One region of the Pseudomonas sp. GW823-FHT06E10 genome, then DNA from elsewhere that is predicted to be linked to it. Evidence: predicted binding sites of a transcription regulator. Region 1 holds the regulator's gene; each other region holds the start of a gene.
What was found. Region 1 encodes sigma-54, which starts transcription at its own class of promoters, with help from an activator protein. Its sites were predicted from a motif close to ANTGGCATNNANNTTGCTNT; they were not measured.

Region 1 (9,497 bases):
TTTCATCAGTGAGCACGGCGAGTATCCGCGTACACATCGGCTGCTGCACATCGATGTCGCTTCGCCTGCGCCTCATCATCATGGAGTCCATTGAACATGGCTTTTACCTTGCCTGCCTTGCCGTACGCCTACGACGCCCTGGAGCCGCACATCGATGCGCAGACCATGGAGATTCACTACACCAAGCATCACCAGACCTACATCAATAACCTGAACGCGGCTGTTGAAGGCACCGAGTATGCCGAGTGGCCCGTGGAGAAGCTGGTGTCCGCCGTTCAGCAACTGCCGGAAAAACTACGGACGGCGGTGATCAACCAAGGTGGCGGCCACGCCAATCATTCGTTGTTCTGGGAAGTCATGGCGCCCGACGGTGGTGGCGAGCCCGAAGGCGTGCTGGCCAAGGCCATTGATGAACAACTGGGCGGTCTCGATAGCTTCAAGGAAGCCTTTACCAAGGCCGCGTTGACCCGCTTCGGCAGCGGCTGGGCCTGGCTGAGCGTGACCCCGCAAAAGACCTTGGTAGTGGAAAGCAGCGGTAACCAGGACAGCCCGTTGATGAACGGCAATACCCCGATTCTGGGCCTCGACGTCTGGGAGCACGCCTATTACCTGCGTTATCAGAACCGTCGTCCGGAATACATCAGCGCGTTCTACCGCGTGATCAATTGGCCGCAAGTCGCTGCGCGCTATCAGGACGCACTGGTTTAAGTCTTCCATAAAAACAATCCAAGGCTGGACTATGGGCACTGAAACACTGGCGATCGGAAATGGACGGATGTTTCGTTACGCGTTTGGATCGCTGTTACTGCTGGCGGGAATGAGCCTTTTGGTTGCCCATGGGCTGGCATGGCTCGACCTTGAGCCGAAGTTGCTGCGCGCACTGCAGGGCGGTGCGATCTGCGCCTTGGGTACCGCGCTGGGCGCGGTGCCGGTGTTGGTGATTCGGCGGATGCCGCAGAGGCTCAGCGACACTTTGCTTGGCTTTGGCGCTGGCGTGATGCTGGCTGCGACGGCATTTTCGCTGATCGTTCCGGGCATCTCTGCCGCCGAAGGGCTTGGACTGTCACCTTGGGCGTCCAGTGGATTGATCAGCTTCGGCATTATGCTCGGCGCCTTCCTGTTGTTCCTGGTGGATCGGAAGGTCTCTGGCGCCAGCCCGGACATGCTGGTCGGCACGCTGGAACGACCGGTCATTGCTCCGCGGATCTGGCTGTTCGTATTTGCCATCATCGCCCACAACATCCCGGAAGGCATGGCGGTAGGTGTTTCGGCCGGTGGCGCAATGCCTGACGCCGACAGCCTGGCCATGGGCATTGCCTTGCAGGATGTACCGGAAGGGTTGGTCATCGCTTTGGTGCTGGCCGGGGCAGGGATGTCCCGGGGCAAGGCGTTCCTGATCGGTGCGGCGTCAGGTTTGGTAGAACCGGTGTTCGCACTGCTATGCGCGTGGCTGGTGAGCCTGGCCGAACTGCTGCTGCCTTTGGGATTGGCGCTGGCGGCAGGGGCGATGCTGCTGGTGGTGACCCACGAAGTCATTCCCGAGTCGCGCCGCAATGGTCATGACAAGCTTGCCAGTCTCGGGCTGCTGATGGGGTTTTGTTTGATGATGGTGATGGATACGGCCCTCGCTTGATTTGTGGTGAGGGGCTTTTGTGGTTGTATTACTCGCCTTCGTCGAAGAAGTTGTTGATCAACGCCACCAGAGCATCCAGCGCTTCCTGTTCCTGCTCGCCTTCTGTGCTCAAGTGGATCGTGGTGCCTTTGCCGGCGGCCAGCATCATCATCGCCATGATGCTTTTGCCATCGACCATGGACTGTGGTGTACGTCCGGCCCTGATCTGGCACGGGAACTGACCTGCTACCCCAACGAATTTTGCAGAAGCGCGAGCGTGCAGACCCAGTTTATTGATGATTTCGATTTCCAGAGCAGGCATCGCGATGTGAATCCTTTAGCTGAGGTCGCGGTGGCGGACCTGGACGTTCTTCAGGGATTGTTGCAGCGTTTGCCCCAGACGCTCGGTCAGGTAGACGGAACGGTGATGTCCGCCAGTGCAGCCAATGGCAATGGTGACGTAGGCGCGGTTGCTGGCGGCAAAGCGAGGCAGCCACTTTAGCAGGTATGTGGAAATGTCCTGGAACATCTCTTCGACATCCGGCTGAGCCGCCAGGTATTCGGCAACCGGTTGATCGAGCCCGGACTGTTCGCGCAACTCCGGTTTCCAGTAAGGGTTGGGCAGGCAGCGCACATCGAACACCAGGTCGGCGTCCACCGGCATGCCGCGCTTGAAGCCGAAGGATTCCACCAGGAACGCAGTACCGGGTTCCGGTTGATTCAACAGGCGCAGTTTGATGGCATCGCGCAGTTGATACAGGTTCAGGCTGGTAGTGTTGATCTTGAGATCGGCGAGGTCGGCAATCGGCCCGAGCAGGACGCTCTCGACGCTGATGGCTTCGGCCAGCGAGCGGTTGGCGTTGGTCAGGGGGTGACGCCGTCGGGTTTCCGAGAAGCGCTTGAGCAGTGTTTCTTCGTCGGCGTCCAGGTACAGCACATCGCACTGGATGTGGCGGGCACGGACTTCCTCGAGCAGGTCGGGGAAGCGTGACAGGTGGCTGGGCAGGTTGCGCGCGTCAATGGAAACGGCGACCAGCGGCTGCAACATCTCGGTATGAACCAGGGCGCGTTCGGCCAGCTCCGGCAGCAGACCGGCTGGCAGGTTGTCGATGCAGTAGTAGCCGCTGTCCTCAAGAACGTCGAGGGCGGTACTTTTACCTGAGCCGGAACGGCCACTGACGATGATCAAGCGCATGATTACTGACCGTTTTGCTCGTCAAGGACAACCTGATACAGGGCTTCGTTGCTTGCAGCACTACGCAGCTTTTCGCGAACTTCCTTGCGGTCGAGCATGCTGGCGATCTGTCGCAGCAGCTCAAGGTGCGCATCGGTGGCGGCTTCCGGGACCAACAGCACGAACAGCAGGTCAACCGGCGCGCCGTCGATGGCGTCGAAATCGATAGGGGCGTCCAGGTGCATCAATGCACTGATGGGCGAAACACAGCCCTTGAGACGGCAATGTGGAATAGCGATGCCATTGCCAAACCCGGTGGAACCGAGTTTTTCACGGGCGATCAGCGCCTCGAAGACATCTTGCATCTCCAGGGCCGGCACTTCGCGGGCGATAAGATTGGCAATTTGTTCGAGGGCTTTCTTTTTACTGCCTCCCGGCACGTTCACCAGGGAACGGCCGGGGGTCAGGATACTTTCAAGTCGGATCATGGGTTGGGAGTGTTAACGACCGGTTGCGCCCTGGAGGAGGCTCTGGGTCTTTTCCTTATGCTTTTTGAGTTGTTTATCCAGCTTGTCGGTGAGTGCGTCGATCGCGGCATACATATCGGTATGTTCCGCGTTGGCGACCACTTCATTCCCGGGAATATGCAGCGTGGCTTCGATTTTCTGCTTCAGTTTTTCGACGGTCATCGTGACCTGCACATTAGTGATCTTGTCGAAATGTCGCTCCAATCGTTCGAGTTTTTCGCCGATGTAGGTGCGAAGAGGTTCGGTCACTTCCAGTTGGTGTCCACTGATGTTGACTTGCATACAGCTTCTCCTTCGTTGCCAGTGCATAAAGCGGCAGATCAGATGATCTACCACTGGAACGCTGTGGCGTGGCCCTACATCAACCGCTTGCGTTCGCTCGAAGGCGCGATCCCGAGGGATTCGCGGTACTTGGCGACGGTGCGGCGAGCCACCTGAATGCCTTGTGCCTCCAGTAAACCAGCGATCTTGCTGTCACTCAACGGCTTTTTCTGATTTTCCGCTGCAACCAGTTTTTTGATGATCGCCCGGATCGCCGTGGACGAGCATTCGCCGCCTTCGGAGGTGCTTACGTGACTGGAAAAAAAGTACTTCAGTTCATAAATGCCCCGGGGGGTGTGCATGAACTTCTGGGTGGTCACCCGTGAAATCGTCGATTCATGCATGCCGACCGCTTCGGCGATGTCATGCAGGACCAGCGGCTTCATGGCTTCGTCGCCGTACTCCAGAAAGCCGCGCTGATGCTCGACGATCTGGGTGGCAACCTTCATCAGGGTTTCATTGCGGCTTTGCAGGCTCTTGATGAACCAGCGGGCCTCCTGCAACTGATTGCGCATGAAGGTATTGTCGGCGCTGGTGTCGGCGCGGCGCACGAAACCGGCGTACTGGGCATTGACCCGCAGCCGTGGCACCGACTCCTGATTGAGCTCCACCAGCCAGCGCTCGTTGTCCTTGCGCACGATGACGTCAGGAACGACGTACTCGGCTTCGGTGGACTCGATCTGCGAGCCCGGGCGCGGGTTGAGGCTCTGGACCAGCTCGATGACCTGGCGCAGCTCATCTTCCTTGAGCTTCATGCGACGCATCAACTGGCTGTAGTCGCGGCTGCCAAGCAGGTCGATGTAATCGGTGACCAGGCGCTTGGCCTCGGCCAGCCAAGGGGTCTTGGCAGGCAGCTGGCGCAATTGCAGCAGCAGGCATTCGCCCAGGTTGCGGGCGCCGATGCCGGCGGGCTCGAATTGCTGGATGCGGTGCAGGACGGCTTCGATTTCGTCCAGTTCGATGTCCAGTTCCGGGTCGAACGCTTCGAGGATTTCCTCGAGGGTTTCGTCCAGGTAGCCCTGATTGTTGATGCAGTCGATCAGGGTTACGGCGATCAGGCGATCGGTGTCGGACATCGGGGCCAGGTTCAGTTGCCACAGCAAGTGGCTCTGCAGGCTTTCGCCGGCCGAGGTGCGGGTGGTGAAGTCCCACTCGTCATCATCATTGCTGGGCAGGCTGCTGGCGCTGGTCTGGTAAACATCTTCCCACGCGGTGTCGACGGGGAGTTCGTTGGGGATACGCTCGTTCCAGTCACCCTCATCGAGGTTATCAACCGTCGGGGCGCTCTCCTGGTAGGAGGGCTCCTGGATGTCGGTGTTGGGCTTTTGTTCGGCGTTGTCGGCCAGGGGGTCGGAATTGTCGAAGTCGTCGCCTTCTTCCTGGCGTTCGAGCATCGGATTGGACTCCAGGGCCTCCTGGATTTCCTGTTGCAGGTCCAGGGTCGACAATTGGAGCAGGCGGATGGCCTGTTGCAGCTGCGGTGTCATCGTCAGCTGCTGGCCCATTCTCAAGACTAGCGATGGTTTCATGGCAGGGGCTTAACACCTTATTCGCCGGCGCACATGCGCCATCCACTACAGGGCGCCGGGGCGCCAAACTTAAGCAAATTATATGCCTGAAACTAAAGGGTTTGCCTAGAGCGCTGTAACAATAAAAAACTATAAAGCTGTGTTGCAGCGCTGCCCTTGTCGAGGGCTGACCACGCTTGTCGGCACGGAAGCGCTGGTGAGTGGCTGGTCAGGTGCCCGGGCAACTGCCTGGGCACGGCTCAGCGCTTACAGGCGGAACTCATGGCCCAGATACACTTCCTTGACCAGGTCGTTGGCCAGGATGGTCTCTGCGTCGCCTTCGGCAATCAGTTGGCCGTCATTGACGATATAGGCGGTTTCACAGATATCCAGGGTTTCACGAACGTTGTGGTCCGTGATCAGCACGCCAATGCCCTTGGCCTTGAGGTGGTGAATGATCTGCTTGATGTCGCCGACCGAAATCGGGTCCACGCCGGCGAAGGGCTCGTCGAGGAGGATGAATTTCGGGTTGGTGGCCAGGGCGCGGGCGATTTCCACGCGACGGCGCTCACCACCGGACAGGCTCATGCCCAGGTTGTCGCGGATGTGGCTGATGTGGAATTCCTGCAGCAGGCTTTCCAGCTCCTTGCGACGACCGGCCTTGTCGAGTTCCTTGCGGGTCTCGAGGATGGCCATGATGTTGTCGGCCACCGACAGTTTGCGGAAGATCGATGCTTCTTGCGGCAAGTAGCCGATACCAGCCTTTGCGCGGCCGTGCATCGGTTGGTGGCTGACGTCCAGGTCATCGATCAGGACGCGGCCCTGGTCGGCTTGCACCAGGCCGACGATCATGTAGAAGCAGGTGGTCTTGCCGGCGCCGTTCGGGCCAAGCAGGCCGACGATCTGGCCGCTGTCGATGGACAGGCTGACGTCACGCACGACCTGGCGGCTCTTGTAGCTCTTGGCCAGATGCTGAGCTTTCAGAGTTGCCATTACTGGGCCTTTTTCTCGTCGGTTTTCTTCTTCGGCTGGATCACCATGTCGATACGCGGACGCGCCTCGGTGATCTTGCTGCCTGTGGCTCGACCGGCGCTGGCGAGTTTCTTGTCCGTGTCGTAGACAATTTTCTCGCCTTGGGTGACGTTGTTGTCCTTGTCGACAACTTTGGCCTTGTCGATCAGTACGACGCGATTTTGCGAAGCGTGATACTGGATCGTCACGCCCCAACCCTGGACAGGCTTGGTGTCGCCAGCCGTTTGCAATTGCTCGAAGTACGCCAGGTTGCCCACCGAGGTCACTACGTCAATGTCGCCAGCCGGGGTGCGGGTGATGGTAACGGTGTTGCCTGTCACCTTCATCGAGCCTTGGGTGATGATCACGTCACCCTTATAGGTAGCAATACCTTGCTTGTCGTCCAGTTGGGCATCGTCGGCCTGAATACGGATAGGCTGCTGTTGGTCTTCCGGCAGAGCCCAGGCGCTCACGCTTCCCAGTGCTGCGCCCAGACTGAGCAAAATCGGGAGGGTTTTAACGAGCCTCATACTGTCCTCTTACGTTCGATAGCAGGTGTATCCTGCTTTCTTTCAAATACGCTTTCATTCCCTTGCCAGTCGATACACCGCCAGCGCCGTCGATTCTAACGTCTTGCTCGGTCTGCGCATATTGCTGCTGCGGGAACACGGTCATGCGGGTGCTGGTGATCAGGGTTCTACGGTTTTTCTCGTCGAAGCGCGTGATGCGCACGTCATCGATCAGTTCGACCTGTGTGCCATCAGGGTTGACCTCGCCGCGCAGGCTCTGGACGTGCCACGGGAATTCAGTGCCGCGGAACACGTTCAGGTCGGGGTTGGTCAGCAATGTCACCTCGGTCGCTTTCACGTGCTCGACCTTGTCGGACACCAGATCATATTGCAGCTTGCCGTCGGGCAGGTACTGCACGCTGTGGGCGTTGATGGCGTAATAGTCGATCGCGCTTTCATCGACCGGCGTTACCGGCTTGTCGAGGAAGCGTTCCGGGCTGATGTTCCAGTAGCCAACCGCAGCGAATATCGCCGCGATGCAACTGAACATCAGGGTGTTGCGAAATTTTTTGCTCAGCATAGTGGGCTCACAGGTACGCCGCATTGGCCGCGTCGAGGCGGTCCTGGGCGCGCAGGATCAATTCGCAGAATTCGCGAGCGGCACCTTCGCCGCCACGGGCGAGGGTGATGCCGTGGGCGTGTTCACGCACGAAGCTGGCGGCATTGGCCACCGCCATGCCCAGGCCGACGCGGCGAATCACCGGCAGGTCCGGCAGGTCATCGCCGAGGTAGGCCACCTGTTCATAGCTCAAGTTGAGTTGGGCCAGCAGTTCGTCGAGTACCACCAGTTTATCCTCGCGCCCCTGATAGAGGTGCGGGATACCGAGGTTTTTGGCCCGCCGCTCGACCACCGGGGTCTTGCGGCCACTGATGATGGCGGTCTGCACGCCGGCGGCCATCAGCATCTTGATGCCCTGGCCGTCGAGGGTGTTGAACGTCTTGAACTCGCTGCCGTCTTCGAGGAAGTACAGGCGCCCATCGGTCAGCACGCCATCGACATCGAACACCGCCAGCTTGATCTGTTTGCCGCGTTGCAGCAGGTCCGCACTCATCACATTACTCCTGCACGCAGCAAGTCGTGCATGTTCAAGGCGCCGACCGGGCGGTCTTCACTGTCGACTACGACCAGCGCGTTGATTTTATGGTCTTCCATGATTTTCAGCGCTTCGGCGGCGAGCATCTCGGCGCGGGCAGTCTTGCCGTGTGCTGTCATGACCTGGTCGATGGTAGCGCTATGGATGTCGATGCTACGGTCCAGCGTGCGACGCAAGTCACCGTCAGTAAAGATCCCGGCCAGCTTTCCGTCGGCTTCCAGGATCACGGTCATGCCCAGGCCTTTGCGGGTCATTTCCATTAGCGCGTCCTTCAGCAGGGTGCCGCGCTGTACCTGCGGTAACTCTTGCCCGGCGTGCATGACATTTTCCACTTTCAGCAGCAGGCGTCGGCCCAAGGCGCCGCCGGGATGGGAAAAGGCGAAGTCTTCGGCGGTAAAGCCACGGGCTTCCAGCAGCGCGACTGCCAAGGCATCGCCCATGACCAGGGCGGCGGTGGTCGACGAGGTGGGGGCCAGGTTCAACGGACAGGCTTCGTGCTCGACGTGAACATTCAGGTTGACCTCGGCGGCCTTGGCTAGCGGCGAGTCAGGCTTGCCGGTCACGCTGATCAACTGAATGCCCAGGCGCTTGATCAGTGGCAGCAGGGTCACGATTTCATTGGTGGAGCCGGAATTCGAGAGCGCCAGAATGATGTCGTCGCGGGTAATCATGCCCATGTCACCGTGGCTGGCTTCAGCCGGGTGCACAAAAAACGCCGTGGTGCCGGTGCTGGCCAAGGTCGCGGCAATCTTGTTGCCGATGTGTCCCGACTTGCCCATGCCGACCACGACCACGCGGCCTTTGCTGGCCAGAATCATCTCGCAAGCGCGTACGAAATCTGCGTCGATATGGGGTAGCAGGCCTTGCACGGCTTCTACCTCGAGGCGGATGGTGCGTTGTGCAGATTGAATCAGGTCGCTGGATTGGCTCATGTCAGAAATCGTATAGCCTGATGAAAAGGCGGCGATTATAACGGTTATGATCGAATCCCTCACGCTAGTTCGTCGCGCATTGCCATCCTTGTTGCCGGAAACCTTCTAAACGGGGCCTTCAACCTGTCATGCGGCTGAACATGACCTGGCTTTGGCCTTGGGCGCGCAGCCGTTGCAGTGATATAGTTCGCCGCCAGTTCGGCCTGCCCGGGAGGTATGTGCTTTTGTCAGAAAGCCAGGCGTCCGAGTGAGAGGCTGCATCGCAAGGAGTTTAGATGAGTGCCGATAACGCCTACGCGGTCGAGCTGAAGGGACTGTCCTTCAAGCGCGGTGCGCGCAGCATTTTCAATAATGTCGATATCCGTATCCCACGCGGCAAGGTCACCGGCATCATGGGGCCTTCCGGGTGTGGCAAGACCACGCTCTTGCGTCTGATGGGCGCCCAGTTGCGGCCCACCAAGGGCGAAGTCTGGGTCAACGGTCAGAACCTGCCAAAACTGTCGCGCAGCGACCTGTTCGACGCGCGCAAGCACATGGGCGTGCTGTTTCAGAGCGGCGCACTGTTTACCGACCTCGATGTCTTCGAGAACGTCGCTTTTCCGTTGCGTGTTCATACCCAGCTGCCGGATGAAATGATCCGCGACATTGTCCTGCTCAAATTGCAGGCCGTGGGCTTGCGCGGTGCTATCGAACTGATGCCCGACGAGCTTTCCGGCGGCATGAAGCGCCGTGTTGCGCTGGCCCGGGCG
Region 2 (9,497 bases), on a different contig from region 1:
TGATGCTGGTGACGCTGATCGTTGGTGGTCCATGGCTGGTGCAGACTTTCATGGAGTACATCCTGCAGTTGTACGGCAGTATTCCGCAGGTCATCGGCTAAGCCATGTCACTGCTTGCACTGACCGATACCCAGATCAGCACCTGGGTGGCGACGTTCATGTTGCCGCTGTTTCGCGTCGGCGCCTTGCTGATGGTCATGCCGGTGTTTGGCACGACCTTGCTGCCCCGGCGCATCCGCCTGTATTTCGCGTTGGCCATCACCGTGGTCATCGCGCCGGGCCTGCCGCCGATGCCTCCGGTCAATGCCCTGGATTTGAGCGGGCTATTGCTGATTGCCGAGCAGATTCTCATCGGTGCGGTGATGGGTTTTTCCTTGCAGCTGTTCTTCCAGGCCTTTGTGGTGGCCGGGCAAATCGTCGCCATCCAGATGGGCATGGGCTTCGCCTCCATGATCGACCCGGCCAACGGCGTATCGACGGCGGTGATCGGGCAGTTCTTCACCATGCTGGTGACGCTGCTGTTCCTGTCCATGAACGGTCATCTGGTGGTGTTCGAGATCCTCACCGAGAGTTTCACCACGTTGCCGGTGGGGGGCGGCCTGATGGTCAACCACTACTGGGAACTGGCCGGCAAGCTCGGCTGGGTGCTCGGTGCGGCGCTGTTGCTGGTACTGCCGGCGATCACCGCGTTGCTGGTGGTCAACATCGCGTTTGGCGTCATGACCCGGGCGGCGCCGCAACTCAATATTTTCTCTGTCGGCTTCCCGCTGATCCTGGTACTTGGGCTGTTCATTGTCTGGGTCGGGCTGGCGGACATTCTCAATCAGTATCAACCGCTGGCCTCCGAGGCCTTGCAGTTGTTACGCGAAATGGCGCGGGCGAGCTGAGTCATGGCCGAGAGCGAAAGCGGTCAGGATAAAACAGAAGACCCCACGGAGAAGCGCAAGCAGGACTCCCGTGAAAAGGGTGAGGTTGCGCGGTCCAAGGAACTCAACACCCTGGCGATCATGCTGGTCGGTGCCTCGGCGCTGCTGATTTTTGGCGGCGCCATGGCGCAGGACATGATGGAGCTGATGCGCATCAACTTCTCGCTGCCGCGGGAGGTGATTCTGGATCAGCGCTCCATGGCCACCTACCTGATGCGCTCGGGGCAGATTGCCCTGTGGTCGATCCAGCCAGTGATGATCACGTTGGTGCTGGCCGCCATCATCGGTCCGATTTCCCTGGGTGGCTGGCTGTTCGCGGCAAGTTCCATGGCGCCCAAATTCAGCCGCTTGAACCCCGGTCCCGGCCTCAAGCGCATGTTCTCGACCAAGTCGCTGGTCGAACTGCTCAAGGCTCTGGCCAAGTTCATCATCATCCTGTTCGTGGCGCTGGCGGTGCTGTCGTCGGACATCGACGACCTGCTGCGCATCGCCCATGAGCCCTTGGACATGGCCATTATTCACAGTCTGCAAGTCGTGGGCTGGAGCACCTTGTGGATGGCCTGCGGGCTGATCCTCATCGCTGCGGTGGATGTGCCGGTGCAGCTCTGGGAAAGCCACAAGAAGCTGCTGATGACCAAGCAGGAAGTGCGCGATGAACACAAGGACCAGGAAGGGCGACCGGAGGTCAAACAACGGATCCGTCAGCTGCAGCGCGAGATGTCCCAGCGACGGATGATGGCCGCCATTCCCGAGGCCGACGTGGTCATCACCAACCCGACGCACTACGCCGTGGCGCTCAAGTACGACCCGGAAAAGGGTAATGCGCCGGTATTGCTGGCCAAGGGTAGCGACTTCCTGGCCCTGAAGATCCGTGAGATCGCTGCGGCCAACGAGATTCTGTTGCTGGAATCTCCGGCGCTGGCGCGCTCGATTTACTACTCCACGGAACTGGAGCAGGAGATTCCCGGCGGTCTCTACCTGGCGGTCGCGCAGGTGCTGGCTTACGTTTATCAGATTCGACAGTATCGGGCGGGCAAGGGCAAGCGGCCTGATCCGCTTAAGGATGATTTGCCGATTCCGCCGGATTTGAGGCGTGACTCCTAGATTGGATGCTGCACGTGCGAGTTAATAAATTGGATAGATTCCATCCCTGATTAGTAAACGGGCTTTTTCTGGATGAACTCCGGTTAATACGCCTTCTGTTGCTTTTACGGCTGTTACGTTAAGGCTTTCGTGAACAATATTTCTGCCTGAAAGGTTATTTGCTCTAAGTGCAGGTCTTATATTTTCTGCTGCATTTTTCATGTTGTATAAATCCACGTACCTATCTATGCGGTAAGGGAGCGGTGGAGGAAGTTGACTTATTTGTTCATGATTTAGTGTTGAGTAGATTAGTTCTTGAAGAGTGGGGTTGCGCTTTGTAGTTGTCCATATGCTATGCTCGGTTTTTGTTGATATTGTTGTTTCGTCAGCTATCACGGCTTTAATTCGATAATCATCGTCGCTCCATTTCCAGGTAGTCAATTCTTGCCAAGAGTTATCAGGTTTAAGTGTTTTCACATTTTTAGCTGTTGTGAATAGCGTTTCAGGTCCGCTTTTATAGGCGGGTCGAACAGGATTGGTTCCAAAGCGTGAAAAAAACGTGCGAAACAATTTTGTTATAGAAAAATGTCCATTTGGATCGTAACGATTTATTGGATCGCCTAAACAATAAGCATAGGTATTCAGCCCTCCCTTCCCAAATGGGCTTAAATTATCCGGACTATTAAACCGCATCAAATGCGGATTAAACGCCCGATAGCCATTTCCCAACAAATAATGCCCGGTCACCGGGTCCAGCCGTTCGCCGTTAAAACCCAGCAGGCTGAGCAAGCCGTTGAGTGCCGGGCGATGGCCATAAGGGGAGTAAGCGATGGGGGGCGGTTGGAGGCCCTTGTTGACGGTGTGTAATACCGAGCGTTGCAAGTCGGTAGCCAGCAACGTGGTATCGAGTGCGTCGCCCTCGCGTTGCTGCTGAGCCAATAAAAGGTCGTCGTTTTGAAAAATTGAATGCCTCGTCGCGCCCTGAATTTCGGTCGCCAAGCGGCTTTTGCAGTAAAAACGCTGGTGAGCGGGTACATCCGGTTGAAGCTGGCTGATCAGGCGATCCAGAGGGTCATAGCTGTAGCGGCAACGCAGGATGGGTTGTGTGGATTCCATGGAGGTCGCTCCAGATTCTCAAAGGGAGGGCGATTGAGTATCGGTCGGTAAGTCGCAAGTGGGTACTAGCAGAACTGATAGGTTCAGTGGTCTTTGCGGCGGGTGGGCAGTCCAGAGCGCCGCAATCCCTGTGGGAGTGAGCTTGCTCGCGATAGCGGTGGGTCAGCCAGCAAGTATGTTTGTTGTGCCGACGTCATCGCGAGCAAGCTCGCTCCCACTGGGTTCTCCGCTGTTCTGAAATTTAGCCTTTTTCTGAAGCCGCACAGGCTTACTCCACAACCTCAATTTCCCTCCACGCAAAAGTTGGAAAGCTTCTTGCAATAGCCGCTCTGCGCTCGCTTCAGGCGTCAAAAGTTTGCTTTAAAGGAACGGGGAAAACCGGTGGATCGCTCTCAGTTATTCAACACTGCTCGCACAAACGTTGCCGATTTGAGTCGCGGCAATCTGGGCGTGCCGCTGTTGCTGCTGGTCATGCTGGCGATGATGATGTTGCCGGTGCCGCCGTTCCTGCTGGACGTGTTCTTCACCTTCAACATTGCCCTGTCCATCGTCGTGCTGCTGGTGTGCGTCTATGCTCTGCGCCCGCTGGATTTCGCGGTGTTTCCGACCATTCTGCTGGTGGCGACGTTGTTGCGCCTGGCGTTGAACGTGGCTTCGACGCGGGTGGTGATGCTCCACGGCCAGGACGGTCATGCCGCCGCCGGCAAGGTGATCCAGGCCTTCGGCGAGGTGGTGATCGGCGGTAACTACGTGGTCGGTATCGTGGTCTTTGCGATTTTGATGATCATCAACTTCGTCGTGGTGACCAAGGGCGCGGGGCGGATTTCCGAGGTGAGCGCGCGTTTCACCCTCGATGCGATGCCCGGCAAGCAAATGGCGATCGACGCCGACCTCAACGCCGGCCTGATCGATCAGGCCCAGGCCAAGGCCCGTCGTTCGGAAGTGGCCCAGGAAGCCGAGTTCTACGGTTCCATGGACGGTGCCAGCAAATTCGTCCGCGGTGACGCCATCGCCGGTCTGTTGATCCTGTTCATCAACCTGATCGGCGGCATGGCGGTCGGTATCTTCCAGCACGGCATGACCTTCGGCGACGCCGGCAAGGTGTATGCGCTGCTGACCATCGGTGACGGTTTGGTGGCGCAATTGCCATCACTGTTGTTATCGACAGCAGCGGCAATCATGGTGACCCGTGCGTCCGGTTCGGAAGACATGGGCAAGCAAATCAATCGCCAGATGTTCGCCTCGCCCAAGGCGCTGGCGGTGGCAGCCGGTTTGATGGCGGTCATGGGCCTGGTGCCCGGCATGCCGCACTTCTCGTTCCTGAGCATGGCGGCCCTGGCGGCCGGTGGCGCTTACCTGTTCTGGAAGAAGCAGAACGTCGCCAAGGTTCACGCCCTGCAAGAGGTCAAGCGCCAGCAGGAGTTGCTGCCGTCGCCGGCCCGCGCCCAGGAAACCAAGGAGCTTGGCTGGGATGACGTGACGCCGATCGACATGATCGGCCTGGAGGTGGGTTATCGCCTGATTCCGCTGGTGGACCGCAACCAGGGCGGCCAGTTGCTGGCGCGAATCAAGGGCGTGCGCAAGAAGCTGTCCCAGGATCTGGGCTTCCTGATGCCCACGGTGCATATCCGCGACAACCTCGACCTGGCGCCGAGTGCCTATCGCCTGACCCTCATGGGAGTGATCCTGGCCGAAGCGGAGATTTACCCGGATCGCGAACTGGCGATCAACCCGGGGCAGGTCTACGGCACGCTCAACGGCATTACCGCCAAAGATCCGGCTTTCGGCCTGGAGGCGGTCTGGATCGAAATCAGCCAGCGCGCCCAGGCGCAATCCCTCGGTTATACGGTGGTCGATGCCAGTACAGTAGTGGCTACTCACTTGAACCAGATACTCTACAAGCATTCCAGTGAGCTGATCGGTCACGAAGAAGTGCAGCAACTCATGCAATTGCTGGCCAAAAGCTCGCCGAAACTGGCCGAGGAGCTGGTGCCGGGTGTGGTTTCGCTGTCGCAGTTGCTCAAGGTGCTGCAAGCGCTGTTGGCCGAACAAGTGCCTGTTCGCGATATCCGCAGTATTGCCGAGGCGATCGCCAACAATGCCGCCAAGAGTCAAGATACCGCCGCGCTGGTGGCTGCCGTGCGGGTTGGCGTATCCCGCGCAATCGTCCAAAGCATTGTAGGTACTGAGTCGGAGCTGCCAGTTATCACGCTGGAGCCAAGGTTGGAACAGATATTGCTCAATAGTCTGCAAAAGGCAGGACAAGGCTCGGAAGAGGGCGTTCTGCTGGAGCCAAGCATGGCTGAGAAGCTGCAACGTTCGTTGATCGACGCGGCGCAGCGTCAGGAGATGCAAGGTCAGCCGGTGATTCTGCTGGTGGCCGGTCCGGTTCGCGCGATGCTCTCGCGATTTGGCCGGCTCGCAGTCCCGGGTTTGCATGTGTTGGCTTACCAGGAAATCCCTGACAACAAGCAAGTGACCATCGTTGCGACAGTAGGGCCCAACGGCTGAGGTAGTGGTTTATGCAAGTTAAGCGTTTTTTCGCCGCCGATATGCGTCAGGCCATGAAGCTGGTTCGCGATGAGCTGGGCGCTGATGCCGCCATCATTGGCAACCGCCGGATCGCCGGGGGGGTCGAACTGACAGCTGCGCTGGATTACAAGTTGTCGGCGCTGGCGCCGCGGGTTCCGAACATGGAACTCGAAGACGAATTGCGCAAGACTCAGTCGCGGATCGTCACCGCCCAGGCCGAATTGAGCCTGCGTGGCGATGGCGAGAGCGACAATGCAACCAATCGCCAACTGTTCGCCGGATTGCCGTTGACTGCCGCCGAGCCGCTGATCGAGCCGACCTACGCCGAACCCCGTCGTCCCGCGCCGGCCGCTGCGCCAGCGTCCGGTGGCGTGGACCCGCGCGCGTTCGACTCGATGCGTTTCGAGCTCAACAGCCTGCGCGAACTCATGGAAGTACAACTCGGCTCCCTGGCCTGGAATCAGCTGCAAGGCAGCCGTCCGGACCAGGCCAACCTCTGGCGTCGCCTGCAACGCATCGGCCTGTCTGGCCCGCTGTCGCGCGACCTGCTGGCAATGATCACCGAAATCGAAGAGCCTCGTCAGGCCTGGCGTATGTTGCTGGCGCACCTGGCGCGCATGATCGTTACTCCGGACGTCGAGCCGCTGGAAGAGGGCGGAGTGATCGCCATGGTCGGCCCTGCCGGCATGGGCAAGACCACCACCCTGGCCAAGCTGGCCGCCCGTTACGTGCTCAAGTACGGCGCGCAGAACATTGCGTTGGTGAGCATGGACAGCTTCCGCATCGGCGCCCAGGAACAGCTCAAGACCCTGGGGCGCATTCTCAATGTGTCGGTGACCCACGTCGATCCCGGCCAGTCCCTGGTGCAGGCCCTGGAGCCGTTGCTGCGCAAACGCGTGGTGCTGATCGATACCGCGGGCCTGCAGGCCAGCGATCCGGCGCTGCGCATGCAGCTCGAAAGCCTGGCCGGTCGCGGCATCAAATCAAAAAATTATCTGGTCCTGGCAACCACCAGCCAGAAACAGGTTCTAACGGCCGCGTATCACAGTTACAAGCGCTGCGGGCTCTCCGGCTGCATTCTGACTAAACTGGATGAAACGGCTAGTCTGGGTGAGGTGTTGAGCCTTGCCATCAGCCATGAACTGCCGGTGGCTTACCTGACCGATGGCCCGCGGATCCCGGATGATTTGCATCTGCCGCGCCGTCATCAATTGGTCAGCCGCGCCGTGAGCGTGCAAATGCAGGAAGAACCCAGCGAAGAAGCCATGGCTGACATGTTCGCTGACATCTACCACAGCCCGACCAAGCAGGTTGGCTGAGGTAATAATGAACAGTTTTTGTACCTACATCGATGGTCTGCCATGCATTGTTCCGTTTGTGAACGCGCAGCCAGTAATGTGGCCTCCGTCTATGCAAGACAAGGTAAAGAAATAACATGGGCAGCATGCATCCCGTACAGGTGATCGCGGTGACCGGCGGCAAAGGTGGCGTCGGGAAAACTAATGTGTCAGTGAACTTGTCCCTGGCTTTGGCCGAACTTGGCCGGCGCGTCATGCTGTTGGACGCCGACCTGGGACTGGCGAACGTCGACGTTCTGCTGGGCCTGACACCCAAACGTACCCTGGCCGACGTGATCGAGGGCCGCTGCGAACTGCGCGATGTATTGCTGCAGGGACCAGGCGGCATCCGTATCGTTCCGGCCGCATCCGGCACTCAGAGCATGGTGCATCTGAGCCCCGCGCAACACGCCGGCCTGATCCAGGCCTTCAGTGATATCGGCGATAACCTCGACGTACTGGTGATCGACACCGCTGCGGGCATTGGTGACTCGGTAGTCAGTTTCGTCCGCGCAGCCCAGGAAGTGCTGCTGGTGGTGTGCGACGAGCCGACCTCGATCACCGATGCCTACGCCTTGATCAAGTTGCTCAATCGCGACTACGGCATGAACCGCTTCCGCGTCCTGGCCAACATGGCCCAGAGCCCGCAGGAAGGACGCAACCTGTTCGCCAAGTTGACCAAGGTCACGGATCGCTTCCTCGACGTCGCCCTGCAATACGTCGGTGCGGTGCCTTACGACGAAAGCGTGCGCAAGGCCGTGCAGAAGCAGCGCGCCGTCTACGAGGCCTTCCCGCGTTCCAAGTGCTCGCTGGCGTTCAAGGCCATCGCGCAGAAGGTTGATACCTGGCCGCTGCCTGCCAACCCGCGCGGGCACCTGGAGTTTTTCGTCGAGCGCCTCGTGCAGCAGACAGCAGGACCTGTTCTATGACAGCCAGCGGCTACAACCTCTACAAGAAGTCGGCACGTGATGCGCAGTACGAGCTGATCGAGCGTTACGCGCCGCTGGTTAAACGCATTGCCTACCACTTGCTGGCGCGTTTACCGGCCAGTGTCCAGGTCGAAGACCTGATCCAGGCCGGGATGATTGGCCTGCTTGAAGTGTCGACCAAATATGACGCCGGCAAAGGCGCCAGTTTCGAGACGTACGCGGGCATACGAATCCGCGGCGCCATGCTCGATGAAGTGCGCAAGGGGGACTGGGCGCCACGTTCGGTCCACCGCAATACGCGCATGGTCAGCGATGCCATTCGCTCGATTGAAGCTAAAACCGGCCGTGACGCTAAAGATCACGAAGTTGCGGCCGAACTCCAATTGAGTCTCGACGATTACTACGGGATTTTGAACGACACCCTGGGCAGCCGGCTGTTCAGTTTCGACGACCTGTTGCAGGACGGCGAACACGAAGGGCTGCACGAGGATGGCGCGAGTGCTCATGTCGAGCCGTCACGCGACCTGGAGGATGAACGCTTCCAGGCTGCGCTGGCGGATGCGATTGCCAATTTGCCGGAGCGTGAGCGACTGGTGTTGGCGCTGTACTACGACGAAGAGTTGAATCTCAAGGAAATCGGTGAGGTCCTGGGGGTCAGCGAATCGCGGGTCAGCCAGTTACACAGCCAGTGCGCGGCCCGTTTGCGGGGGCGTTTGGGGGAGTGGCGAGCGCGCTGAAGGCAGTGTGGGGGACACTGCGAACGAGGCCGGTGTGGTGTTGAACTGCGCCGGTCGCGATCTGTTGTGCTCCAGACAGTCATTGAGTGCTTTGCCGGATTGATTGAAATGGCGTGTCCAGGTGCTGGGCGCGTTTAAGACTGCTTGGAGGTCGAATTGGACAAGAACATGAAAATCCTCATCGTTGATGACTTCTCAACGATGCGGCGGATCATCAAGAACCTGCTGCGTGACCTTGGGTTCACCAACACCGTCGAGGCCGACGATGGCACTACCGCCATCCCGGTGCTCAACAGCGGAAGCATCGACTTTCTGGTAACGGACTGGAACATGCCTGGCATGACCGGTATCGATCTGCTGCGCCACGTGCGTGCCGATGAAAAGCTCAAGCACCTGCCGGTGCTGATGGTGACCGCTGAAGCCAAGCGCGAACAGATCATCGAAGCGGCCCAGGCCGGCGTTAACGGCTATGTGGTCAAGCCCTTCACGGCCCAGGCGTTGAAAGAAAAAATCGAGAAGATTTTCGAACGCATCGGTTGATGAGTGCGCCACGGGGGAGCTATGGGCAATAACGAAACTTCATTGGGCGATTTTGAATCGACCCTGAAAAAACACGCCGTCGAATTGGTCGAGAGCCTTGAAAAAGGCAAGTTCGGCGACGCGGTGCAATTGATCCATGAGCTCAACCAGACCCGTGACCGCGGCCTGTATCAGGAAGTGGGCAAGCTCACCCGCGAACTGCATAGCGCGATCGTCAATTTCCAGATTGACCCGCACATGCCGCAGGCCGAAGAAGTGTCGCAGATCACCGACGCCACCGAGCGCCTGGGGTATGTG
Region 3 (9,497 bases), on a different contig from region 1:
TTGGGCCATCACAGGAGAAATGAAGGACAGCAGTAGAAGTAATAAAAGTGGCCGCATTCGGACTCCCTGTGTGAAGCAAAGACTACTCCGCCAATGGAATACCTTCGCTGCCAGCATAGAACACAACAAGTTCTACCGGTTCATCGCCGGTGACTCCGCGATGAGTGATATTGACCATTTCGGCCAGTGCTTCGCCTTGTTTGACGCGACTGGTCTGGCCGCTGTTCCTGTCCTCGATCGTTAGCTCGCCTGAGAGGATGTAGCCCGCGTTGGGAATGGGATGGGTGTGCCAGGGGAGTTTGGTATTTGCAGGTATTGTGAGTTTGAGCACTGTCAGCTCGGGCACGGCATCCGGGTAGCGAATGTAAGGTGTGCCATCCCACGACTTGCTGCTTTGAAGCAGGATTTCCCGTTCGATGTCTGTCGATGGGGAAATTGTGGTGCAGCCTAGAAGGGCGAGGGCGGTGAGAGCGGCCAGTAGCGTCTTGAGTGGGAAAGTTTTCATCATTCCATCCGTTGATTGCAGGTAGAGAACAGCCTACGAGTCATTCAGATGGGTTGATGCCGGACGATGCTGTGTGTGCCCGAAGAGATGTCTAACTTTATTGTCGGAAGTTGCCTACAAAAAAGGCCTCCCGAAGGAGGCCTCTTTTTGTCACGCCGCGTGCCGCGGCGCTACCGGATCAGCAGCTGTAGTACAGCTCGTATTCCAGTGGGTGTACGAAGGTACGTACCTTGATTTCTTCTTCGCTTTTCAGGGCGATGTAAGCGTCGATGAAGTCGTCGCTGAAAACGCCGCCTTTGGTCAGGAACGCACGACCTTTGTCCAGCTCTTCCAGGGCTTCTTTCAGGCTGCCGCAAACTTGTGGGATCTCTTTGGCCTCTTCAGGCGGCAGGTCGTACAGGTTTTTGTCAGCGGCGTCGCCAGGGTGGATCTTGTTCTGGATGCCGTCCAGGCCAGCCATCAACAGTGCGGCGAAGCACAGGTACGGGTTGGCAGCCGGATCCGGGAAGCGTGCTTCGATACGGCGGGCTTTCGGGCTCGACACGTAAGGAATACGGATCGAAGCGGAACGGTTGCGAGCCGAGTAGGCCAGCATCACTGGAGCTTCGAAGCCTGGAACCAGACGCTTGTAGGAGTTGGTCGCCGGGTTGGTGAAGCCGTTCAGGGCCTTACCGTGCTTGATGATGCCGCCGATGAAGTACAGGGCGGTGTCGGACAGGCCGGCATAGCCTTCGCCAGCGAAGGTGTTCTTGCCATCTTTCCAGATGGACATGTGTACGTGCATACCCGAGCCATTGTCGCCGTACAGAGGCTTAGGCATGAAGGTCGCGGTGCGGCCGTAGGCATCGGCAACGTTGTGCACGACGTACTTCAGGGTTTGGGTTTCGTCGGCTTTCTTCACCAGGGTGTTGAACTTGACGCCGATTTCGTTCTGGCCGGCAGTCGCCACTTCGTGGTGGTGAACTTCGACGGTCAGGCCCATTTCTTCCAGTGCGTTGCACATGGAGGTACGGATTTCGTGGTCGTGGTCGAACGGCGGAACCGGGAAATAGCCGCCTTTGACGCCTGGACGGTGGCCTTTGTTGCCGCCTTCGATGTCCTGGTCGGACATCCACGAACCTTGTTCAGAGTAGATCTTGAACATGGAACCGGAAATGTCGGACTTGAACTTCACCTGGTCAAAGATGAAGAACTCTGGCTCCGGACCGGCGTATACGGTGTCACCGATAGCGGTGGCTTTCAGGTGCTCTTCGGCGCGCTTGGCGATCGCACGTGGGTCGCGGTCGTAGCCTTGCATGCTCGAAGGCTCGATGATGTCGCAGACCAGGATCAGGGTCGGTTCTTCGGTGAACGGATCCAGAACAGCGGTGGAGTCGTCCGGCATCAGGATCATGTCGGAGGCTTCGATGCCTTTCCAGCCGGCGATGGAGGAGCCGTCGAACATTTTGCCGACTTCGAAGAAGTCGTCATCCAGCGCATCGCGAGCCGGCATGGTCACGTGGTGCTGAGTGCCTTTGGTGTCCGTGAAGCGCAGATCAATCCACTTGACGTCATGATCTTTGATGAGTTGAACCGACTTCGACATAGTGTCCTCCGGGTGTATTAGGGCTGGTAGTGGATGCCCTTAAATGTTTGTGATGCCGGCGCGAATACTCTGCCAAGGCAACCTGCCTCACAAGGGAGCAAATTGCATGCCAGTGCCCCAGCATGGATTTTTTGCCCCAAAATCACGCTTGAGAGGGCGTTTTGCCCTTTAAAGCAGAAAAGCTCGCCCTGTAATGTGGCGCCATATCCAATAAGTGACCTGTTTTGGTGCATGCAAAACCTTCTGCACATTAACTGGTTAAACCTTGAGCAATTTCCGCTATAATCCGCGCCCCCCTTTTTCGGCAGGCCATGCGCGCGCTGTTTCCATGAAATTAATCGTAAAAGTCTTCCCCGAGATCACCATCAAGAGTCGACCTGTCCGGACGAAATTTATCCGCCAGTTGGCCAAAAACATCCGCGCCGTGCTCCGTGATCTGGACCCGGCCGTGGTGGTGAACGGCGTGTGGGACAATCTCGAGCTGGAAACCCGTGTTACCGACCCGAAAGCCTTGAAAGAGATGGGTGAGCGCCTGACCTGCATGCCGGGCATCGCGCACTTTCTGCAGATCGACGAGTACCCGCTGGGCGACTTCGACGACATCACCGAAAAGTGCAGGCAGCACTACGGCGATGCGCTGGCCGGGAAAATTTTCTCGGTGCGCTGCAAGCGTGCGGGCAAGCACACGTTCAGCTCGATGGACGTCGAAAAATACGTCGGCAGCAAGCTGCGTCGCGAGTGCGGCGCCGCCGGGATCGACCTGAAAGCGCCGGAAATCGAAGTCCGGATCGAAGTTCGCGACCAACGGTTGTTCGTGATCCACAGCCAGCACAACGGCATCGGCGGATATCCGCTGGGCGCGCTGGAGCAGACCCTGGTGCTGATGTCCGGTGGCTTCGACTCCACCGTGGCGGCCTACCAGATCATGCGCCGCGGCCTGATGGCGCATTTCTGCTTCTTCAATCTGGGCGGACGTGCCCACGAACTGGGCGTCATGGAAGTCGCGCATTTCATCTGGAAGAAGTACGGCAGCTCCCAGCGCGTGCTATTTGTCAGTGTGCCGTTCGAAGAAGTGCTGGGCGAAATTCTCGGCAAAGTCGATAACAGTCATATGGGCGTAGTATTGAAGCGTATGATGTTGCGCGCTTCCTCCCAAATTGCCGATCGACTGCACATCGACGCACTGGTCACCGGTGAGGCGATCTCCCAGGTGTCGAGCCAGACGCTGCCGAACCTGTCAGTGATCGACTGCGTGACCGAAAAGCTGGTACTGCGCCCGCTGATCGCCAGTCACAAGCAGGACATTATCGACACGGCAATCGAAATCGGCACCGCCGATTTCGCCCGGCACATGCCGGAATACTGCGGCGTTATCTCGGTCAATCCGAAGACCGCGGCCAAGCGCTATCGCGTCGAGCATGAAGAGAAAGAATTCGATATGGCGGTACTCGAGCGTGCGCTCGAAAACGCCAAGCTGGTGCCGATCGATCGCGTGATCGATGAACTGGGCCAGGACTTGCAGATTGAAGAAGTCAGCGAAGCGCTGGCCGGTCAGATCGTCATCGACATCCGTCACCCGGATGCCGCTGAAGACGACCCGCTGGATCTCGCTGGCATCGAGGTACAAACGATGCCGTTTTATGCAGTGAACGCTCGTTTCAAGGAACTGGACCCTACTCGCCAGTACCTGCTGTATTGCGACAAAGGCGTGATGAGTCGCCTGCATGCCCACCATTTGCTCAGTGAGGGGCATGCCAATGTGCGCGTTTATCGACCGAGCTAAGTGCCCGGGGCTGTTTGCCTGTGGCCTGCGTCACCGGCCCCCCGATGCCACCGTCAAGCTGTAACGGCTTTCACGGACGCTACTGTTAATCGCTGCCAAGACTTGTCAGCACACCGAATCCTCTGATCGAGATACACAAGTGATCGAAAATCTACGCAACATCGCCATCATTGCCCACGTTGACCATGGTAAGACCACCCTGGTAGACAAACTCCTGCGTCAATCCGGCACCCTGGAGCGCAACGAGCTCAACGACGAGCGCGTGATGGACTCCAACGACCAGGAGAAAGAGCGCGGTATTACCATTCTGGCGAAAAACACCGCCATCAACTGGAACGGCTACCACATCAACATCGTGGACACCCCGGGCCACGCCGACTTCGGCGGCGAAGTTGAACGCGTAATGTCGATGGTCGACTCCGTTCTGCTGCTGGTTGACGCTCAAGACGGCCCTATGCCGCAAACCCGTTTCGTGACCAAGAAGGCTTTCGAAGCCGGCCTGCGTCCGATCGTGTGCATCAACAAGGTTGACCGTCCAGGCGCGCGTCCGGACTGGGTTCTGGACCAGATCTTCGACCTGTTCGACAACCTGGGTGCCACCGAAGAACAGCTGGACTTCAAAGTCGTCTACGCCTCGGCCCTGAATGGTATTGCCGGTCTGGACCACACCGAAATGGCTGAAGACATGACCCCGCTGTACCAGTCGATCGTCGACAACGTACCGGCGCCGGCTGTTGACCGTGAAGGTCCGTTCCAGATGCAGATCTCCGCACTGGACTACAACAGCTTCCTGGGTGTTATCGGTGTTGGCCGTATCGCTCGTGGTCGCGTCAAGCCGAACACCCCGGTTGTGGCTATCGGTGCCGACGGCAAGAAGCGTAACGGTCGTATCCTGAAGCTGATGGGTCACCACGGTCTGCACCGCATCGACGTTGAAGAAGCTGCAGCAGGCGATATCGTGTGCATCAGCGGTATGGACTCGCTGTTCATCTCCGACACCCTGTGCCACCCGGACACGGTCGAAGCGATGAAGCCGCTGACCGTCGACGAGCCAACCGTTTCCATGACCTTCCAGGTAAACGACTCGCCATTCTGCGGTAAAGAAGGCAAGTTCGTGACTTCCCGTAACATCAAGGAACGTCTGGACAAAGAGCTGCTGTACAACGTTGCACTGCGCGTTGAAGAAGGCGACTCGGCTGACAAGTTCAAGGTTTCCGGCCGTGGCGAACTGCACCTCTCGGTACTGATCGAAACCATGCGTCGCGAAGGCTTCGAAATGGCTGTAGGCCGTCCGGAAGTGATCATCCGTCTGGTTGACGGCGTGAAGCACGAACCGTTCGAAAACGTCACCATCGACTTGCCGGAAGAATCCCAGGGCAAGGTGATGGAAGAGATGGGCCTGCGTAAGGGCGACCTGACCAACATGGTGCCGGATGGCAAGGGCCGTGTACGTCTGGAATACAACATCCCTGCTCGCGGTCTGATCGGTTTCCGTAACCAGTTCCTGACCCTGACCAACGGTGCTGGCATCCTGACCTCGATCTTCGACCGTTACGACGTGATGAAGTCCGGCGACATGTCCGGCCGTCAGAACGGCGTTCTGGTTTCGGTTGAAACCGGCAAGGCACTGACCTACTCCCTGGAAACCCTGCAGGCGCGTGGCAAGCTGTTCGTAGAACACGGTCAGGAAATCTACAACGGTCAGATCGTTGGTCTGAACAGCCGTGACAACGACCTGGGCGTTAACCCTACCAAGGGCAAGAAGCTCGACAACATGCGTGCTTCGGGTAAAGACGAAACCATCGCTCTGGTTCCACCTGTTCGCTTCACCCTGGAACAGGCTCTGGAATTCATCCAGGACGACGAGCTGTGTGAAGTAACTCCTAAGTCCATCCGTCTTCGCAAGAAGATCCTGGACGAAAGCGAGCGTACCCGCGCTGCCAAGAAAGCCAAGGCATAAGATTTAGCCCCGGCTGAACGAAAACGCCCCCGGTCGAGAGACCGGGGGCGTTTTTGTTTGTCTGCGGTTTGTGCGGTGTTTGTGCCGGCCTCATCGCGAGCAAGCTCGCTCCCACAGGGGGTCTGTGGTGTTCACACAATTTGTGGTTCACCTCGAACACTGTGGGAGCGAGCTTGCTCGCGATGGCGGCCGATCAGCCGCCGCAAATTTCAGGAAGTATCAGAACCGCTCGATACTCCGCGAACTCCGCTCGCGCTCCACTTCCTTGGGCTTGTACGCGCAATACCCCGGCCGCGGGCCGATTTTCGGGTGATTGCGGCAAGTATCCGGGCGCTTATCATAAATAGTGCACAGACGGCTCTTACGATCCAGGTACAGGCAATCGTTGTTGCTCATGCGCTGGAGGGTAAAGATCCCTGACTTCTGATTGAAGCGTTCGACCAAGCCTTCCTTTTGCAGGCGCTTGGCGATGTTCTTCGGCGGATCACCCAGCTCGAACTCATCGACCACGCCGATGCGGATCAGATCCTTGATCTTGACCTCGACGGGCAGGGTGCAGCAGCTGGACATGCACGAGCCGCACATCGGGGCAGAGTACTTGGCCCAGGTATCGAGGCGGTCGATCTCTGCGGCAGCGATCAGGTTCGGCTTCATCATCGTTTGTTACCAGCGTGTGCATCAGGGCGCGCGATCATACCGGGACTGGTGGATTTTTGAACAACCTTTCGCCAGATTTTTTCACGGCCGACCAATAAACCGCTAATCCGGCACGGCCCCTGCATTGAATCAGGTACACGACAATGTATTGCCGACCCGATTCGCCCTTACAGGAAAAACTGCCGAACCAGAGCCTCTACCGCCTGTCAGACCGTCTAGGCTCAGACAACTCCAAGCTCGCTCGAGGTCCTATCGATGACTCAAGAACCACTTGTTCGCGAAGCAGAGGTGGCCGCATTCCGCGACGCCGTCTTGACCAAACTCACTTATGCAGTGGGTAAAGACCCGGATCACGCCTTCGACCACGACTGGTTCGAAGCCATTGCCCTGGCCGCGCGGGATCACATGGTCGAGCACTGGATGGATCACACGCGGCAGATCTACCGCAAAGGTCAGAAGCGCGTCTATTACCTCTCCCTGGAATTTCTCATCGGTCGGCTGTTGTTCGACAGCCTGAGCAATCTCGGCCTGCTCGACGTGGCCCGCGAAGCCCTGACCGAACTCGGCGTCGACCTTGAGCGCATCCGCATGCTGGAGCCCGATGCGGCCCTGGGCAACGGCGGCCTCGGGCGTCTGGCGGCGTGTTTCCTGGAAAGCATGTCGACCCTCGGCATCGCCGGTCATGGCTACGGCATCCGCTATGAGCACGGGTTGTTCCGTCAGGCGATTGTCGATGGCTGGCAGCAGGAGCAGACCGAACACTGGCTGGATTTCGGCAACCCGTGGGAGTTCGAGCGGCCGGAAGTGGCTTACACCATCGGTTTCGGCGGCAGTGTCGAGACCCTGACCGACGACACCGGCAAATCCCGACAAGTCTGGTCCCCGGCGGAAACCGTGCGGGCGATTGCCTACGACACGCCGGTGGTCGGCTGGCGCGGGGCGAGCGTCAACACGCTGCGCCTGTGGCGTGCCCGCGCCATGGAAGATCTGCATCTGGAGCGTTTCAACGCCGGCGACCACCTGGGCGCCGTGGCCGAAGTGGCCAGGGCCGAAAGCATCTCCCGGGTGCTGTACCCGGCGGACAGCACCGAGGCCGGCCAGGAGTTGCGCCTGCGCCAGGAGTACTTCTTCGTCGCCGCCTCGTTGCAGGATCTGCTGCGCCGCCATCGCAACATGCACACCTCGGTGCTGACCCTGGGTGATCACGCCTCTATCCAGCTCAACGACACTCACCCCTCGATTGCCGTGGCTGAACTGATGCGGCAACTGGTCGACGTTTATGACGTGGCGTGGGATGCCGCGTGGCAGGTCACCGTCGATACGCTGTCCTACACCAACCACACATTGCTGCCCGAAGCGCTGGAAACCTGGCCGGTCGGCTTGATGGAACGCATGTTGCCGCGGCACATGCAGATCATTTACCTGATCAACGCCCACCACATCGACTCCCTGCGGGCCAAAGGCATTCACGACTTCGACGTACTGCGCGCGGTGTCGCTGATCGAGGAAGACAACGGTCGCCGGGTGCGCATGGGCAACCTGGCGTTTCTCGGGTCCCACAGCATCAACGGCGTGTCCGGGCTACATACGCAGCTGATGCGTCAAACGGTGTTCTCCGAACTGCACAAGCTCTACCCGGAGCGGATCAACAACAAAACCAACGGCATCACCTTCCGCCGCTGGTTGTATCAGGCCAACCCCGAGCTGACCTCGATGCTGGTCGATGCCCTTGGCCCCGAGGTGCTGGACAACCCGGAAGAGCGTTTGCTCGCCCTTGAACCGTTCGCCGAGAAAAGTGCATTCCGCAAGGCGTTTGCCGAGCAACGCCTGCACAGCAAGAAAGCCCTGGCGTACCTGATTCATGAGCGACTGGGCGTGGCGGTCAACCCGGCGGCGATGTTCGACGTGCAGGTCAAGCGAATCCACGAGTACAAACGCCAGTTGCTCAACCTGATGCACACCGTGGCGTTGTACCAGGCGATTCGCGCGGAGCCTGAAATCGACTGGGTGCCACGGGTGAAAATCTTCGCCGGCAAGGCGGCCGCGAGTTATCACCAGGCCAAGCTGATCATCAAGCTGACCAACGACATCGCCCGGGTGGTGAACAACGACCCGACCGTGCGCGGCTTGCTCAAAGTGGTGTTCCTGCCCAACTACAACGTCAGCCTGGCGGAGAGCATCATTCCGGCGGCGGATTTGTCCGAGCAGATCTCCACCGCCGGGTTCGAAGCCTCTGGCACCAGCAACATGAAATTCGGCCTGAACGGCGCGCTGACTATCGGTACCCTGGACGGGGCCAACGTGGAAATGAGCGAGCGCATCGGCACCGAGCACATGTTTATCTTTGGTCTCAGCGCGCAGCAGGTGGAGGCACGCAAACAGAATCATGAGTTCAGCGCGGTGCCGGATATCGCCGCGTCCCATCGTCTGAACGATGTGCTGCAAGCGATTCGTGGTGGGGTGTTCTCGCCGGACGATCCGTCCCGTTACACCGGATTGATCGATTCGCTGGTGGACTACGATCGCTTCCTGGTCTGCGCCGACTTCGATTCCTACTGGCACGCCCAGATGCGCGTCGAAGCCCATTGGCACGATTCGAAGGAGTGGTGGCGCTCGGCGGTGTTGAACACGGCGCGGATGGGCTGGTTCTCGTCGGACCGGACCATTCGCGAGTACGCCACGGAAATCTGGAAGGCACTGGAGTAGTTTTCAGCCAGAACTGCGAGCAAGGCCCGGTTGTTGACGGGCTGGGTCGATATACTAGGCGCTGGATTACCGGGCGGTAGGGTTGATCAGATTCTGAACACACCACAATCCCTTGCGGGAGCGAGCTTGCTCGCGATTGCGCACTGACATTCAACATTAATGCTGAATGTTATGGCCTCATCGCGAGCAAGCTCGCTCCTACAGGGGGTTGTGGTGTTTTCGCACTAGACTGATCAGACACTGTACCGCTTGGACTTGCCTCATGATGGGGCCGCTTAGGGATATCGACCATGCAATGGAT

Region 2: the regulator sigma-54 is predicted to act here: its motif matches at 3,428-3,447, upstream of flhA (flagellar biosynthesis protein FlhA).
Region 3: the regulator sigma-54 is predicted to act here: its motif matches at 2,185-2,204, upstream of glnA (type I glutamate--ammonia ligase).

Annotation. Positions count from the first base shown of each region.
Region 1 is NZ_JBXAHJ010000013.1:9,757-19,253, reverse strand. Features, by position in the region: gene AC1Q6Y_RS20335 (DUF2753 family protein) at 1-94, shown strand, start outside; gene AC1Q6Y_RS20330 (superoxide dismutase) at 97-708, shown strand; gene AC1Q6Y_RS20325 (ZIP family metal transporter) at 740-1,633, shown strand; gene AC1Q6Y_RS20320 (HPr family phosphocarrier protein) at 1,662-1,934, opposite strand; gene rapZ (RNase adapter RapZ) at 1,950-2,807, opposite strand; gene ptsN (PTS IIA-like nitrogen regulatory protein PtsN) at 2,810-3,274, opposite strand; gene hpf (ribosome hibernation-promoting factor, HPF/YfiA family) at 3,287-3,595, opposite strand; gene AC1Q6Y_RS20300 (RNA polymerase factor sigma-54) at 3,670-5,163, opposite strand; gene lptB (LPS export ABC transporter ATP-binding protein) at 5,410-6,135, opposite strand; gene lptA (lipopolysaccharide transport periplasmic protein LptA) at 6,135-6,683, opposite strand; gene lptC (LPS export ABC transporter periplasmic protein LptC) at 6,670-7,242, opposite strand; gene AC1Q6Y_RS20280 (KdsC family phosphatase) at 7,250-7,774, opposite strand; gene AC1Q6Y_RS20275 (KpsF/GutQ family sugar-phosphate isomerase) at 7,774-8,748, opposite strand; gene AC1Q6Y_RS20270 (ATP-binding cassette domain-containing protein) at 9,024-9,497, shown strand, end outside.
Region 2 is NZ_JBXAHJ010000011.1:93,561-103,057, forward strand. Features, by position in the region: gene fliQ (flagellar biosynthesis protein FliQ) at 1-101, shown strand, start outside; gene fliR (flagellar biosynthetic protein FliR) at 105-887, shown strand; gene flhB (flagellar biosynthesis protein FlhB) at 891-2,030, shown strand; gene AC1Q6Y_RS18660 (RHS repeat-associated core domain-containing protein) at 2,052-3,125, opposite strand; gene flhA (flagellar biosynthesis protein FlhA) at 3,507-5,636, shown strand; gene flhF (flagellar biosynthesis GTPase FlhF) at 5,648-6,976, shown strand; gene fleN (flagellar synthesis regulator FleN) at 7,093-7,923, shown strand; gene fliA (RNA polymerase sigma factor FliA) at 7,920-8,660, shown strand; gene AC1Q6Y_RS18685 (chemotaxis response regulator CheY) at 8,829-9,200, shown strand; gene AC1Q6Y_RS18690 (protein phosphatase CheZ) at 9,222-9,497, shown strand, end outside.
Region 3 is NZ_JBXAHJ010000005.1:382,435-391,931, reverse strand. Features, by position in the region: gene AC1Q6Y_RS11380 (DUF4124 domain-containing protein) at 1-57, opposite strand, end outside; gene AC1Q6Y_RS11375 (cupin domain-containing protein) at 83-505, opposite strand; gene glnA (type I glutamate--ammonia ligase) at 684-2,090, opposite strand; gene thiI (tRNA uracil 4-sulfurtransferase ThiI) at 2,419-3,873, shown strand; gene typA (translational GTPase TypA) at 4,013-5,833, shown strand; gene AC1Q6Y_RS11355 (YkgJ family cysteine cluster protein) at 6,053-6,490, opposite strand; gene AC1Q6Y_RS11350 (glycogen/starch/alpha-glucan phosphorylase) at 6,746-9,196, shown strand; gene AC1Q6Y_RS11345 (DUF2339 domain-containing protein) at 9,487-9,497, shown strand, end outside.